3 regions of the Kyrpidia spormannii genome follow, and region 2 is predicted to be linked to each of the others. Evidence: riboswitches for the same ligand, from Rfam matches in the RefSeq annotation. Region 2 holds a riboswitch; each other region holds the start of a gene.
The links. A riboswitch is a leader RNA that binds a small molecule or an ion and turns the genes downstream of it on or off. The one in region 2 is predicted to bind S-adenosylmethionine.

Region 1 (5,399 bases), 360 kb from region 2:
CCACTGACATCAATGGCCCTCCGCGGAAGCCCTTGGCCCTATATTTCCGCGCCAAAATTTTTTCTCCCCGTTTCATGAGCACCGGGGTCTGTGATAGGATGGACATGACACGAGCGATGAACAGCCGATCGACCATGCCCTCTTCGGCTTCGCGCAGATGCTCCGGAACCCATGATCCGGCGGTTCACTGAATCTCCGCGCACGGCTGTGCCGAAGCTCTCCGGAGACACAACAACGCGGAATTCTTCCGGATCGAGGGAGTGACGAAGAGTTGGACACCCGTAAACAGCTTCGCCAGATCCTGAGCGTGACCGTCGCTTTTGCCGCCATGGGGATGAGCCAAGCGTTCGCTTATTCCTATACCCATCCGGCGATCACCAATGGGGAGCCCTTGGCCGCTGAGAACCCCGGCGTCCCGATTACCGTCGGGGGCGAGGTCGGCTCTTTGACACCAAAGATCACACACCACATTCGCTTGATCGATGTAAGTCCCGATCAATTCACGGTGGACGCGGTCCGCCGGAATCCCATCGGCACCGTATTTTACCACATCCACGATGAGAATCGTCCATTTCTCCTGTTTATCAACGGGATTTATGAAGATGCGTCGGTATTTACAGACGTATACCGTGAAGCCTATGCGGCGGGTTATAACGTGGCCACGGTGAAGTTGGACCCTGATGCGGATTTTATTGCCAATGGCCATCTGTTGGCGGGCCAACTCAGCGTTCTTCGCCAGCAAGTCCCGGGCATCGATGGCCGCTTGGTCCTCATCGGCCACAGCATGGGGGGCCTTGATGCGTACGTGGCCCTGGGCGACTACCGGCCGCTGGACGCCGCGGCTCTGATCAGCCTCGGCACCCCCTGGGGCGGGAGCCCTCTGGCAAACCTTTTGAACCGCGTGGTCCAGTTGCCCCCGGATTCGCCGATTCCCGCAACGTTATTCGGCGCGGCGGCGGACCGCAGCCTTACTCCGGCCAAGGTGCGGCAGGAAGTGACCGCTTTACATAGCGAGAACCCCACCCTTCGCGCTCTCCGGGTGGTGTCTGTGGTAGGGAGCATCCCGTCAGCCGATACGATCAGCAGCCCTTTTCTCCGGGCGGGCTATGCCGCCCTGTCGGCTTTGGGATATCCCGCCAATGACGGCGCCGTGCCCGCCCCGGCCCAACAATATCCCTTCGGCGGGACCACCATTCAGGTCAGCGCCGACCACAACGGCTACGTCCGCTGGAACCGCCTCCAACCGATTCTGGTAGATATCCTGCACCTGCCCGCTCCGGCAGGACCTTCTGAAACGAATCAGCCGCCCGGCACCCTGACGACCATCGCCGCCCGGGAAGCCTCCCGGCCGAACGCGTCACCCCTGCGGCCTGCGGCCGATCCTTTGCAGGACTTGTTGAACCGCCTGGCGATTTTTGAATATGACAACTCCGCCCTGCGGCGCTGAACGCTCTCGACAAAAAGATCGTTCCATGATATGGTGTACTCAACAATCGAATCGGTGAACTCTTATCCAGAGTGGCGGAGGGACTGGCCCGATGAAGCCCGGCAACCACCGGAATGTCCGGAGAGGTGCCAATTCCTGCAGGCCGCGTGAGCGACCTGAGAGATGAGAGGAGTGCCGGAGGATCGGCTTTTGTTGACAACCCACTCCCCTCAGGAGTGGGTTTTGCCATTCTGGAACGGGTTTCCACCGGAATTGCAGGAGGGTTAGGCATGCGCATTGACACGCGATGTTCCCAGGCGGGAACCCGCCGAGATCCCATCACCGGAGCGATTTCTTTACCCATCCACCACGCCACCACGTACGCTCATCCCGGCCTCGGTTCTTCGACCGGTTTCGACTATACCCGAACCTCGAATCCGACCCGCCTGGCCTTGGAGGAAACGATCGCCGCCTTGCACGGGGGATGCCGGGGGTTTGCCTTCGCTTCCGGCATGGCGGCCATCGACGCCATCGGCCGCCTGTTTCGCCCAGGAGATCATCTCGTGCTCTCGGACGATCTATACGGCGGCACCTACCGTTTATTCGAACGGCTCTTTCGCCCACTGGGTCTGGAAACCACCTATGTAAACACCTCCGACCTGCGGGCCGTGGCCAAGCAAATCCGCCCCCATACCCGGGCGCTGTTCGTGGAAACGCCGACCAATCCCACCCTCAAAATCGCCGACCTTCGGGGATTGGCACGGCTTGCCCACGAACGCGGAGCCTGGCTCATTGTCGACAACACCTTTATGACTCCGTACCTGCAACGGCCCCTGGAACTGGGGGCGGACATCGTGGTCGAGTCGGCCACCAAGTATCTCGGCGGACACAACGATGTCTTGGCCGGCACAGTAGTCGTAAAGTCAGAGGCGTTGGCGGATTCCCTGGCTTTTATTCAAAATTCCATTGGCGCGGTGTTAGGTCCTCAGGACGCTTGGCTGCTGTTGCGGGGGGTAAAAACTCTCCACGTGCGCATGGACCGGCATGAAAGCAATGCCCGAGCCCTGGCCGAGTGGCTGAAGGCACATCCCCGGGTATCCCGGGTGTATTACCCCGGACTCCCGGACCATCCCGGCCACGCCGTGCATCGGGCACAGGCCAGCGGGTGGGGTGGGATGATTGCCTTTGAAGTGGCGAACAACAGGTGGGTGCCCCCGATCCTCGCGCACCTGCGGGTGATCACCTTTGCAGAAAGCCTCGGCGGCACCGAATCGCTGATCACCTACCCGGCGGTCCAGACCCATGCCGACGTTCCCCCAGATGTACGACAGCGCCTCGGCGTCACGGACTCTCTTCTGAGGCTGTCTGTAGGCCTTGAACACATTGATGACCTGATCCAGGATTTGGACCAGGCCCTCGCGCTTGCGGCCAGCGCCCAGGTGGAGGAAAGTGCGCGCAAGGTGACGTGCTAACGCTGGTCCTCCTTGGAAGAAGGCGCCCATAGGGGGCATGCCGACACTCTTCCCGCGCGGAAGCGGCCTAGGGGCCGCCCCTTCCAAGGACCTATTCGGGCGAGTCGACGCCGATCCACCGCTCTCTTCGTTCCGCCAGGCCGGCCGCAACAACGACGCAAACCATCCCGATCCCCGCCCAAACCAACCGATTCGCCAAAAGTGAAGTATTTTGCGGCAGATACGGCGTGAACAAACTCACGCTTCCTAGGCCGGGCCCTTGAAGGCTTTGCCACAGCCAGAAACCGAAACCAGCCAGAAGCCCAATGTGCACCCGCTTGGCGGCCACCATCACCGCGATAGTGATCCCAATGGCCGCCAGATACCCCGGCACAGCCACGGCCAGCAGATCAATCTCCGACACCGGCGCCCCCGGCCCGACTCCCGCCCAAGGAATGGATACGTATGTAATCATCCCCTGGAATTTCCAAAGGTACACAAGGGTCCACATGGGATGAAACACGAGGACCACTCCGAGGGCCCAAACCCCCTTCCTCACTACCATCCCCGCCAAAGAGGCCGGATAGGCGGCGAACAATTCCATTTGGCTGCCGGACAGTTCCCGTTGGAACAATGTCCCACTTGCCATGATCGCCAGGAGCACGGATCCCATTTCATTATAGTAGAATACGTTCCTCGGCCTGTCCGCCACGATCAAGGACAGAAGCACCAACATCACATACCCCGCGATCGCCGCCGCCATGGCCGATCGCAGGGACCGCCATTCCCGCAGCCACAGAGTCATGGCGTTCCCCTCCAGGCTTCCTGCCATTGCTGCACGGAAATCGCAGGCAGATTCGCGTTAGGAGCAGTCGCCCCCCGGAACACCCGGTCATAGAACCCCTTCAACACTTGGCGCACCTTCTCGCTCTGCCCGGCAGCCAGGGCCTGATCGATGGGCTGCCGCACGACATCGTTCAACCCCCCCACAGCGGCAAGCGACTTCCCCGAGGGCAACCCAACCCCCTCTCGTAAAACGACGTACACCAACGCCCGGCCAATGTCCCGGGTCACGGAATCCCGCCCGGGCCCTTCCCCCGCCGGATCGCTCCAGAATCCATGCTGGACGTCCGGAATTCCGTATAGCCAGGCCGACACCACCTCCGCCAACCGGTATTCGTCAAGGTTGTGATAATGGGTTTCTCCGGTAAGAAAACTGTCCCCGCTCAGCACTGCGGGCCACAGAGGAAGATCCCCCACCGCGCCCAAAGGTGGGACCGGAAGATAGACCACCCTGCGCACCCGGTCTGTCGGCGGGTTCAGCCAGGGCTGCACGTAGCTTCTCGCCCGGTCCAGCTCCGCCGCAAAGCGCCGCGCCTCCACGCTGTTCGAAGGGCTACAGATGACTGATGTCCCGCCTTGGGCCGCCTCAACCTGAATAATCGTGCCACCAAACAATGACACACCGTCCAGGTGGCCGCCCGAAAAAACCATCTCTCCTCCGGGCCCTGGGTGCCCAGCTACGTTGGCGAATACCGGCGCCTCAAAGCCCCGAAGCACCACCCGGAAGTCTGCGGGCTGCAACTCCAGATCGTTGGGGGAACCGAGTTGGATATAGCTCGGTTCCCGGATTTTCAGCGTCTCCTTCCCCGGGAGCGGATACCACCCTTGGGTGTAAGGCAGATAGACGTCGTTCCCCCGTACGAACGCCGCAAACCGCTCCCCTGGCGAGGTGAGCCAATCATAGACTTTGCCGCTGTAGCGCACCCGCACCGTCACCGGCCCCGGTCCCTGGCCGAAGGCGGCACGCGGCAGGCTGAAATGATCAACATCCCGGCTCACGGCGACCTCTTGGCCGTCAACCGTCACGCGGTCGATCTGAAATAAACGATTGAGGGTGAAGGTCACGGTTTGTCCTGGCCCCAGGTTCTGTGGCCGAAGGGTCAGGTCGGCGACAACAGTCAACCGGTCATCCACTGCCCGATCCACCGATATCAAGTAGGACTGCACGGGAAAGGAAGTGTGAACTGCTGTTGCCCCCTGCTCCTGCGGGGTCCACTGTTGGATCGTCCCTCGAGTGTCGTATCGGTCTTTCCACCACAAGCCATAAGGCACGTAGGCCACCCCCGACACCCCAAACAACACCGCAGCCGCCGCCAGCCCCATTTTCCGCCGGGTGGAGGGCCAGCGGTGGGCCAGCCGCACCATCGCGGAAACCACCAACCAGAGCGCGAACACCGCCACAAACACCCGGGACAGGGCGATTTCCCGGGAAATCAGTGGATATCCCCAGGCCTCGTAACCGACGATGTAGTCGTTGCCAAACCACTGGTTGAGATGAAAGGTCTTGAGAAAATACCAATCTTTTGTCCCGATAACGATTTTCTCCAAGAAAAATGTCCCGAAGACCCAGGCGCAAAATCCGATCAAGTAAACCAGCCGCCCCGGGATAGCCACTGCCAGGAACATGGCCAGGGCCAAGGTCACCATGTACGACCACTCGTCCTGGATTGCGAAAAAAC
Region 2 (5,399 bases):
GCTCAACGGGGTCCTAGCTGCTTTGGTGGCCATCACGGCGAGTTGCGCGTTTGTGGAGCCCTGGGCGGCAGTGGTCATCGGGGCGGTGGCCGGGGTGGTCATGGTCCTCTCGGTGCAGTTTTTTGAGAGGGTAGCCCGGGTGGACGATCCGGTGGGAGCCTTTTCGGTTCACGGTGTGGCCGGGATCTGGGGGACTTTGTCCACGGGGTTTTTTGCATCTCCGGATTTGGTGAAATCTGTGGGCGTCGGCGCGCCGGGCCTGTTCTACGGCGGCGGGCTGCACCAGCTTGGCGTGCAGGCGGCCGGGGTACTGGCGGCCGGGGTGTATGTGTTCGTGGTGTCGTTCATCATTCTCTATGCGATCAAGGCCACCGTTGGTCTGCGGATCAGCCGGGAAGAGGAGATCATCGGCCTGGATGTCAGTGAACACGGCGCATCGGGGTATCCGGAACAACTGCCCCACGGCGGTGAGTTCTCCCAAGGGGGATCTTCCGGAACTCGCGCGACACCCACGGCTTGATTTGGATCGCATTTAACGAAGCTGTCGAAAGAAGGACACCGAGGCGCTCCAAAGGGGGATGGGAGACGATCGGTGACGGGGTGGTGAGTAGATTTCACCACCCTTCTCGTCTTTTTTCGTCCCTCACATTCCGCTGGTGCCGAACTCCCAACAACTGAGGCTCAAGGACCCATATTGGTAATACTGGCATAATCGCCGGGCCGCGCGGTCCCCGTCGGCCGAACCCATGGCGATCAGGAGAGGAACAAAATGTTCGTTTCGCGGAACGGCCATGTGGGCATAAGGGGCCTCGGACTTATAGCGAAAAAGTGCTCGGGTGTCCCAATTCTCGATCCGATCTCGTAGCCAGTCGTCAAAGCTCTGCGCCCAGTCTGCCGGAAGTCCGTCTTGTTCTCGGCTCCAATCGAGAGACCACAGATTGTGCACCGTCCCACCGCTGCCTAGGATCAGCGCGTCCCGACGAAGGGGAGCGAGGGCCCGACCGATGGCGTACTGCTTTTCCGGGGGTAGGGCGGGATTGACGGACAGGGTCGCCACGGGCACGTCCGCATGGGGGAACAGGAGGCGAAGCACCACCCAGGCGCCGTGATCGAGCCCGCGGCCTCGATCGATTTTGGCGGGAATACCAGCCTCGTCAAGAAGGGTTCGAGCTTCTTCGGCCACTTCCGGCGCTCCTTGGGCGGGGTAGACAATCCGATAAAGGTCATCGGGAAATCCGAAAAAATCGTAGATCATCCCGAATTGCTCGGGGGCGCCAATGAGCTGCACGGGAGATTCCCAGTGGGCGGTGAATAGGAGCACCGCCTTGGGTTTTGGAAAACGGGAAGCAACGCTTTGCAGAAGCTGTGTGTATGGGTTGTTTTCAATGGCCAAAGTGGGGGCTCCATGGGCAATGAAATACGCCGGGTTCACCAAAGTCCCTCCTTATCGTCACACTCTTTGGGTATCCTGGCGCCTTCTGGGGAGAAGGGCCGGTCGCCCGAAGGATTAGGAAGGCTGAGGGGTTGGAGTCGGCAGAGCGTACCCTTCTTTGTACTTCTCCTCAATAAAAGCCCGAATGTCCTTCGCCCTTTTGCCATCTCTCCACAGCCCTATGGACTGAGCTGCGATTTCCAAACAGACGCCGCAGCCGGCGCCGTGGCTATTCCAAACCACCGACCCGTCCGGATTAACAGCGCGGATGAAGCAGTCCCTGTTGCTTTTATGCCCCGCGCTTTCCCCACATCCGCAATAGCATGGGATCCATTGCAACAGTTCGGTGGATTTGCCGGCGGCTGCATAGATTTGGCGGACCGCTTCCTGCTGGTTGTTTAAAAAGGTCGGCAATACTTCAGCAGAGGCTGTAGTTTCCAGGATATCGCCCTGATAGGAGGAAGAGGAACCACAGGCCACAAGAAAGGTGGATGACAAAAGAAAAACAATGCTGAGGTGGAGGATTTTTGAACGCCTCATTTCTGCTACCTCTTTCTGACAGACTCGCCTTCACTCTCTCCAATGTCGTATCGCATAGGTAAAATGCGGAACAGGGGAGATATGATGGCTTGGTTAGCTCGACACGGTTAGGCTAACATAAGAAAAGGGTGTGGGTAAACCACCAAAACCCTTCAGACCACGCCGAGTTCTTGGAAATGCCGAATGGAACTCCCGCGGATGTGCCAAATGCGGCCCCTTGACACGGCTGAGAAATTCACGTAAGGTGAAGGTAATTGTAAACCGAATACTCGCGATGGATCCTTACTCTTATCCAGAGTTGGCGGAGGGACGGGCCCGATGATGCCGCGGCAACCGGTCGGAACACCGGCACGGTGCCAATTCCTGCGGGGAGACCCCGGAAGATGAGAGAGGGGGACAATAGTCCGACCTCTTTCCACCGGAAAGGGGTTTTTTGGTGGGTTTAGGGGATGGAGGCGAGGAAGACGCGCGGAGTGGGGGGATCTGGGGATGTACAATGTGCACGGTTTACGGGAAAAGTTAGCCCTCGGCAAGTTTGTGACCACGGTGGAGTTGGAGCCGCCCAAGGGGGCGGATCCCTTGCCCACCATGGAAGCGGCCAAATTCCTCCGGGGCAAGGTGGATGCGGTGAATATCGCGGACAGTCCCATGGCCACCCTGCGGATGAGCCCCATCGCCCTGGCTCACATCGTCCAGGAGGATCTGGGCCTTGAAGCGATTTTTCACCTGACCTGTCGGGACCGCAACCTGCTCGGCCTTCAGAGCGAATTGTTGGGTGCGGCGGCCCTGGGGGTGAGGAACATCCTCACCTTGACCGGGGATTCTCCCAGCCGGGGGGATCATCCCGAGGTTAAAGGGGTGTTTGAGACCGATTCCATCGGTTTGGCCCGGCTGGCTGAACGACTGAACCAAGGCTACGACTTGACCGGCCACGAACTGAGCGGCCCGACCCGGTTCTTGATCGGCGGGGTGGCCAATCCCGGGGCGGAAGATTTGGACGCCGAAGTGGCCAAATTGGCGGCCAAGGTGGAAGCCGGGGTTCGCTTCGTCCAGACCCAGCCGGTGTTCGATATCGAGACGGCCTTGCGTTTCTGGGAGCGCACCCGCCACCTGCCGGTCCACATCCTGTTCGGACTTCTGCCGCTCAAGTCCGCCCGCCAAGCCCGCTATTTTAACGAGAAGGTACCCGGGGTGCGGGTGGGGGAAGACGTGATTCAGAAAGTGGAAGAAGGCGGCCGGGCTGCGGGGATCGCCCTCTGCCGGGAGTTGTACGGGGGACTGAGGGAGTTCGCGGCCGGCGCCCATCTCTTTCCCATCGGGGACCTGCGGGCGGTGTACGAGATCCTGGATATCGACACCGATTTTCGCCGGGCTGCGATTTAAAGGGCACCAGCCCGGATGGAGCGGTGCGGAAGGGCTCGACGCTCCGCTCCATCCCGCCCGACGGCCCTGCAACCCCGAGCGGGTTCCCAGTTTTCAACGGGGCAACAGAAATCCCATCCGTTCGAAGACCAGGTGCAGATTCGGTTCCGCCACAGCCTTGGCTTTGGCCGCCCCCTCGGCGAGAATGCGGTCCAGCTCCTCACTGTCGACCAGCTCTCTATACCGCTCTTGCAGCGGCTCCAGCCGGGCCACCACCGCTTCGGCCAGATCTTGCTTAAAAGGTCCATATCCCACCCCGGAATACTGTTTCTCCAGTTCGGGGATCGTTTTGTCCGTGCATGATGAATAAATGGTGAGCAAGTTGCTTACGGCCGGTTTCCGCTGGGGATCGAAGCGCACCTCCGCCTCGGAGTCGGTCACCGCCCGGCGGATCTTTTTCCGGATGTCGTCGGGGCTGTCCAGCAGGGAAATGTAGCTCCCGGGGTTGGCGCTGCTTTTGCTCATCTTTTTCGTCGGGTCGTCCAGGGACATGATCCGACTTCCCACTTTGGGGATCATGGGCTCCGGGATGACAAACGTATCCCCGTACCGCTTGTTGAACCGCTCGGCCAGATCCCGGGTCAACTCCAGGTGTTGTTTTTGGTCTTCCCCCACCGGGACATGGGTGGCCTGATACAACAAAATGTCCGCCGCCATAAGGGCAGGATATGTAAACAGGCCGGCGCTCACGCCTTCCTTGCCCTCAGATTTCTCTTTGAACTGGGTCATGCGCCCGAGCTCACCGTAATGCACCAGGCACTCCATCAGCCACCCCAACTGGGAGTGGGCGGGGACGTGGGATTGAAGGAAAAGGACCGACCGACGAGGATCGATCCCCGCCGCCAGATACAGAGCGCTGAGTTGTCTCGTCTGCCGGTGCAATGCGGCAGGTTCCTGGGGGACCGTAACGGCATGGAGGTCCACCACGCAGTAAAAACTTTCGGCTTCATCTTGGATGTCGACAAAATGGCGCAGGGCGCCGAGGTAATTGCCCAGGGTGGGCGTGCCGCTGGGCTGCATCCCGGAAAATACGCGCATCGTGGTCACCTCGGCTTTTATCATACCAAAAGGTCGGACCGGACTGCCACGGCGAAAACGGATTTCGACGTTTTTTGACGTCTTTTTTTACATTCGGCAAAATAGTCGATGGCGAGGGGGGACGGGGGTTGGCCGAGGTTCATGTGGAGAAAAAGACGGCCGGGCGGATGTTGCAACCGGCCACGGGGTATCTGACAGGATTCACCCATTCGTTGAACCCGTACATCGGGTGCGCCTTTGGCCGACCGGTGGACAACCTCGGCCGGGACACCGTCGGTTGCCCCTACTGTTACGTGCGGCGCCTGCCGGTGGCTTTACTCCATCCAAAACCCTGGGGGACCTGGGTGACGGTCAAAGAGGGTGCCCCGGAACGCCTTCGCCGGGAGCTGCGGCGCAGCCGGGTTCGGGGAGAGACACTCAGAATCTTCCTGGGCTCCTCCACAGACCCCTATCAGCCAGTGGAAGGGCGATGGAAGATCACCCGGGAGCTGCTTCGGGTGATCGCGGAAGAAGGAGGCGTCGACCAACTGGTGGTTCAAACCCGTTCCCCCATGGTCCTCCGGGATGTGGATCTCCTGCGAGCCCTGGGCAAAAAAGTGCGGGTCAGTCTCACCGTGGAGACCGATGACGAGAAGGTCCGCCGCCTGCTCACCCCGACCTCGCCGCCGGTCTCCGGTCGCCTTCGGGCCTTGGCGCGATTGCGGAGGGCCGGCGTGCCCACTCAAGCGGCGGTGTCCCCGGTTTTGCCCATGAACCCGTACAGGCTGGCCCGGCTGCTGGCCGAGGCGGCGGACCGGGTAGTCCTGGATACCTTTCACCTGGGAGACGGATCCGGTGGAAAGCGGAGCCGGTTGCTGGGCATGCCCCGGCGGCTTGAAGCGGCCGGTTATGAGGGGTGGTTTGACCCGGATCTTCATCTGCGCCTGATCCCGATCTTCGTAGGCATTCTCGGCCCCGGACGGGTTGG
Region 3 (5,399 bases), 390 kb from region 2:
CTTCCTTCGGATCCCACCTCACGATGGACACCCTTGCCTTTGGCTAGCAGACTCGTGCTGCCTCGCCTGCAGTGGACTTTCACCACCCAGTCAACGCCCATGCCGGGCGCACGAGTAGCGGGGGCAGACTCAAAACGTCCGCCCCCGCGCCCTCGTGGGATTAGCGAACCACCAACACCGAATGTTTGGCCCGATTTAACACACCGTGGCTCACACTGCCAAGAAGAACCCGGTCAATAGCACCCCGGCCGTGGGTCCCCACCACAATGAGATCGACGTTCTCCTCGTCCGCAACATCACAAATCGCCGTAGCCGGATGTCCCACCAGATGCTTGAAGCGCACCCGATCCTTGTAGTCTTTAAAAGTGTTCATCACGGTCTCTTCAATCTGCTTCGCCCAGGACTCCTCGTACTGGGACAAATTGGCCAAGAGGTCCGGAGTGGCTTCATAGTAGTAGGGCACTGTCTGGGACACGTAGAGGACCGTCACCTCTGCCTCCGTCCACTTCGACAAGATATCCGCCACCATCTGTTCCGCTTTCTTAGACGCCTCAGAACCGTCCGTGGCAAACAAAACCTTTTTCATCTCTGACACCTCGCTCGACAGATGATAGAAGTGTTCCTGATCCCGGCTGGCTGGCTCAGGATCGTGAGACACCCTTTTCATAGCCGCCCGACACACCGGCCCGTCCAAACGGCCGGCTAGCTCCTCGGCGTGCAGGAGGCGCGCCAACCGCCTCTTGATCCCGGCTCCTTCCTTCCCCTGAAGGGCCATTTCTTGGTCAACGAGAAATTCAGCCACCTGAAGGATTCGAGAAGGCAGACTCAGCATCTCGCCGGCAAGGCCTTCAGGGTACCCGGTGCCATCGATCCGCTCATGATGCTGGCCGGTCCATATCGCCGGACCCTCCAGGCCGGGTATTTGCTGCAAAAAAGCCTGGGTGTAATAGGAGTGAAGCCGCTCGCGCTCCTCCTGCACATCGCCACCAAACGTCCCTCCTGGGTTTCCCACCAGCCATCCCACATCGTGGTAATAAGCAGCAATATTGAGGGAATAGAGGTCCCGCTCCGACAGCCCCATCTCTTCCCCCAAGCTCATCGCCCAACCTGCCACCCGCTCCGCGTGATTCGGAGTCCCCCGCAAGACGCCGGCCAACCGTCCAAACATTCTCGCCAGCTTGACCGCATCTTCTGAGGACATCGGAGCGTCCCCGGCAGGCCGCTTTGACAACAACACAAAAGGAGAATACGGACCAAACGCATCTAGGACAACTTCTGGGTGCCCAAGCAGTTCTTCAAAAACTCGGACCACATCCGGATCGAAAACCTCACCAGCCCGCTGCCCGATTGCGCGAACCCGGGCCAGTCGCTCGGCCAAAGGGACATCCATCGGCGCCCGGTCCATTACCTGGGCCGCCTCGCGCGCCACCCGCACAATCCTCGCTCCCAATGAAATCTCACGACCGCGGAGCCCAAAAGGTACACCCGAACCGTCCCAGTTTTCCCAACTTTGCCCAACAAACACTTCTGTCCACGGGTCCAAGTCCAGAGACCGAACCCATTGTGCGGAGGCCACCGGTACGAAGGTTGGATCCCGCCGCTTGAAATCCCCGGACGGACTGACGAGAGCGCCGACGTCATGCAACAATCCGGCAAAATATAACGTTCGTGCCTCCCGGAGGCCCAAGCCCACCCCGAGCCCGATCTTCGCCGCGAGATACGCCACCCGCCGGGACCTTCCGACCCTTGCCCCGGACATCAAGTCAAAAATGGAGGACAGAGGGTTCAACGCATCGAACCATTTCATGTGCAACCATTCCCGTTCCCCTAGGAGGTCCACTGCAAATTATTCTTAGTAACCGTCTACAGTCTACCCCATCGGCCACCACCGAGAAAGGTTGACACCGACCAGTTTGCCCTGGTGAACCTGAGCTAACGGATGTAGTCCAAATGAACTATTTCCCCCTCCCTCTTGACGCCGCCATCGCCATTCATTACACTGAGATTCGAACTTGTCCTTATCGTATCAAAGAAATGCAGAGATTACTACAACCTCTTATCGAGAGCAGGCGGAGGGACTGGCCCGATGAAGCCCGGCAACCAACACCGCGCTTGACCATAGCGGGGTGTCAGGTGCTAAATCCTGCGAAGCCCATGGCGCTTCGGGAGATGAGAGGGCCGCTTCAGGGGCCCTTTCGCGACGCGAAAGGGATTTTTTGTGCTAGGAGATTGATCGATGATTGAACTTGACGGAGTATCCAAAGATTTTACGATCGGCGGCCGTGCGGTGCGCGTCCTGGACGGCATCGACTTAAACATTCCAAAGGGCACGATCTACGGGATCATCGGTCACAGCGGGGCGGGGAAAAGCACGTTGGTAAGGTGCATCAACCTCTTGGAACGCCCTACTTCCGGCCGGGTCACCGTAAACGGCAAGGATTTGACAAATCTGGACCCCCGGAAGCTGCAATCCGAGAGACAAAAGATCGGCATGGTGTTCCAACATTTTAATTTGCTGTCTTCTCGCACGGCGGCGGAAAACATCGAGTTCCCGCTAGAGCTGGCGGGCTGGCCAAAAGAACGTCGCCGCCGCCGGGTGGAAGAGCTTCTCCGGCTGGTGGGGTTGTGGGAGCTCCGGGATCAATACCCATCCAAACTGAGCGGCGGCCAGAAACAACGAGTGGGGATCGCCCGGGCCCTTGCCCCTCAGCCGGAAGTGCTCCTGTGCGATGAGGCCACTTCTGCCCTGGATCCCCAAACCACCGATTCGATCCTGGAACTGCTCGCCAGCATCAACCGGTCCCTGGGCCTCACAATGGTGGTCATCACCCACGAGATGCACGTCGTCACCGCGATTTGCGACCGCGTGGCCGTGCTGCACCAAGGGCGCATTGTGGAGGAAGGACGTGTGGTGGACGTGTTTCTCCGGCCGAAACATCCAGTCACCACCGAATTCGTCCGGCAAATGGGCGGTGCCGATACCGATGACCTCCCCGGGGTGCCGCAAGACGAACAGTTGTTGCGGTGTCTCTTTGTGGGAGATTCTGCTTTGCGGCCCGTTTTTTCTGAGGTGACGGAAGAAACCGGGGTACATGTGCGAATTCTTCAGGGATCTGTGGACCGGATGAAAACCATTCCCTACGGTCGGTTCATCGTGGCCCTTGTGGGGCCAGAGGAGGCGAAGCAGAGAGCCATACAAATCCTCCAGGATCGGGGGGCATGGGTGAAGGAGGTGAATTCAGGTGGATCCGGGGCTATGGGGTGAAATCGGACAAGCATCCCTCGATACGGTCTACATGATTGGACTGTCGGTATTGTTCTCGGTCCTGCTGGGTGGGCCCGTGGGGATTTTTCTCGTCGTAGCGGGACCTGGACACCTCAAACCGATGCCCGGTTTGTACCGGATCGTAGGGGCGGTGGTGAATATCGTTCGTTCGATACCATTCATCATCCTGCTCATCCTTATGATCCCGTTCACCCGGCTGCTGGTGGGCACATCCATCGGCGTCACCGCCGCCATCCCGCCCCTGGTGGCCTCGGCGGCCCCATTTTTCGCCCGGCTCGTGGAGACTTCCCTGCGGGAAGTCGACCGGGGAGTCATCGAGGCGGCCCAGGCTATGGGAGCCCGCACCGGCCAGATCATCTGGAAGGTCCTCCTTCCCGAAGCCCGGCCAGGGCTCTTGGCGGGCATCACCATTACCGCCGTGAACCTCATCGGCTACTCGGCTATGGCCGGTGCCATCGGCGGCGGAGGGCTCGGGGACCTGGCGGTCCGATACGGGTATCAGCGGTTCGACACCGGCGTCATGCTGCTGACCACCGCCCTCCTCGTCGTTTTTGTCCAGTTGCTGCAATGGGGCGGAGATCGCCTGGTCCTTCGTTTCACCCGCCGTTAGATCATAAGGTCTGTATCCAACAAAGGGGGTCTTTCACCGTGAAAAAGTTGAAAAGAGCTTTGCCGTTCCTGACCGTCGCCTTGGCCCTAGCCTTAACCGCGTGCGGATCTTCCGGAACATCGGGTTCACCCAGCGACACCGGCCAACAGGGGGGCGTGGAAAAAGTTATCAAAGTTGGAGCGACGGCCGTCCCCCACGCCGAGATTTTGGAACATGTCAAGCCGACATTGGCCAAGGAAGGGATTAAGCTAGAAGTCGTGACCTTTTCAGATTACGCCCAGCTCAACCCGCAATTGGTGGACAAACAGCTAGACGCCAATTATTTTCAACACATTCCTTATCTCGACAATTTCAACCAGCAAAAAGGAACGGACTTGCAGTGGATCGCCAAAGTCCACATTGAACCCATGGGGATTTATTCCAAGAAAATCAAATCTGTGGACGACTTGAAAAGCCAGGGGGGGACGGTGGCCATTCCCAACGACGCCACAAACGGCGGCCGGGCCTTGGCATTATTGGCTAAGGCGGGAGTCATTCAACTGAAACCAGGAGCCGGGGTCACGGCCACCGTTCGAGACATTGTACAAAAGCCGGGCAATTTAACCATCCGGGAGTTGGATGCGGCCATGCTCCCCCGGGCTTTGGACGACGTCACGGCAGCGGTCATCAACACCAACTACGCCCTACAGGCCAACCTCAATCCCACCAAAGACGCCATCTTTTTGGAGAGCGCCGATTCGCCGTACGCGAACGTCCTCGTGGTCCGCAAAGGGGATGAAAAGAGACCGGAGTTGGTCAAGCTGGCCCAAGCCCTCACTTCAGACGACGTAAAACAGTTTATCGAACAAAAGTATCATGGGGCTGTGGTCCCAGCCCCCGCCTTGGCTCCTGCGTTACAGTAGGCGGTTAACGATTCCTTTACGCCTTTGTATGGCTGTTCAAAACTCCTCTTGATCTTGGGCGGACGGTAGAGAGCAAACAGGCCGCCTGGGACCCGCGCCCCGAAAGGGGATCGCGTCCCAGGCGGCCGCCGCCCGACCTTCACCGTGGATCGTCGTAACAAATCAGAATCACTTCTTTCCCCAGCTCCGAGGAAAGCTTGGCCTCAAAAGTTTGCAACTCCTCCAACACATGAGGCGGAAGCTGCGAGAATCGATAATCCCGGCGATCGACCGATTGTTCTGTGCGCGGCTTCACGGCTATCCCCCTCCATAAAACGCGGTCACACACCTATCTTAACCCGCACATTGACGAGCTAATCCAGGGAGTCAACAGATGCCCGGTTTGCATAGGCTGCAGTGCCGACATGAAACGCAGGAAAGGAGTGGCCCCACCATGGAACCCTTGCCTCAACACCCCCACGTGGAACATGTCGTCTTTACCCGGGTACTGGACCATCTGACGGCGAGCGAATATGCTCTCGCCGTGCTCTGCTCCGTCAGTCGACAGATGAAACTTTTCGCCGTGACAAAGGACCTGCCGGGTTTCGATGAGTTTTATCGG

Region 1: linked by a shared signal. The riboswitch ahead of CVV65_RS02865 (trans-sulfuration enzyme family protein) and the one ahead of CVV65_RS04560 (methylenetetrahydrofolate reductase) in region 2 are both predicted to bind S-adenosylmethionine.
Region 3: linked by a shared signal. The riboswitch ahead of CVV65_RS06530 (methionine ABC transporter ATP-binding protein) and the one ahead of CVV65_RS04560 (methylenetetrahydrofolate reductase) in region 2 are both predicted to bind S-adenosylmethionine.

Annotation. Positions count from the first base shown of each region.
Region 1 is NZ_CP024955.1:563,223-568,621, reverse strand. It holds gene CVV65_RS02870 (lipase family alpha/beta hydrolase) at 272-1,447, shown strand; SAM riboswitch class I at 1,507-1,616, shown strand; gene CVV65_RS02865 (trans-sulfuration enzyme family protein) at 1,717-2,898, shown strand; gene CVV65_RS02860 (hypothetical protein) at 2,990-3,682, opposite strand; gene CVV65_RS02855 (hypothetical protein) at 3,679-5,399, opposite strand, start outside.
Region 2 is NZ_CP024955.1:919,547-924,945, forward strand. It holds gene CVV65_RS04545 (ammonium transporter) at 1-520, shown strand, start outside; gene CVV65_RS04550 (DODA-type extradiol aromatic ring-opening family dioxygenase) at 644-1,432, opposite strand; gene CVV65_RS04555 (PCYCGC motif-containing (lipo)protein) at 1,508-1,972, opposite strand; SAM riboswitch class I at 2,258-2,362, shown strand; gene CVV65_RS04560 (methylenetetrahydrofolate reductase) at 2,462-3,355, shown strand; gene trpS (tryptophan--tRNA ligase) at 3,449-4,432, opposite strand; gene CVV65_RS04570 (radical SAM protein) at 4,561-5,399, shown strand, end outside.
Region 3 is NZ_CP024955.1:1,308,553-1,313,951, reverse strand. It holds gene CVV65_RS06535 (universal stress protein) at 161-1,807, opposite strand; SAM riboswitch class I at 2,054-2,176, shown strand; gene CVV65_RS06530 (methionine ABC transporter ATP-binding protein) at 2,237-3,265, shown strand; gene CVV65_RS06525 (methionine ABC transporter permease) at 3,243-3,896, shown strand; gene CVV65_RS06520 (MetQ/NlpA family ABC transporter substrate-binding protein) at 3,935-4,798, shown strand; gene CVV65_RS16750 (hypothetical protein) at 4,938-5,093, opposite strand; gene CVV65_RS06515 (hypothetical protein) at 5,232-5,399, shown strand, end outside.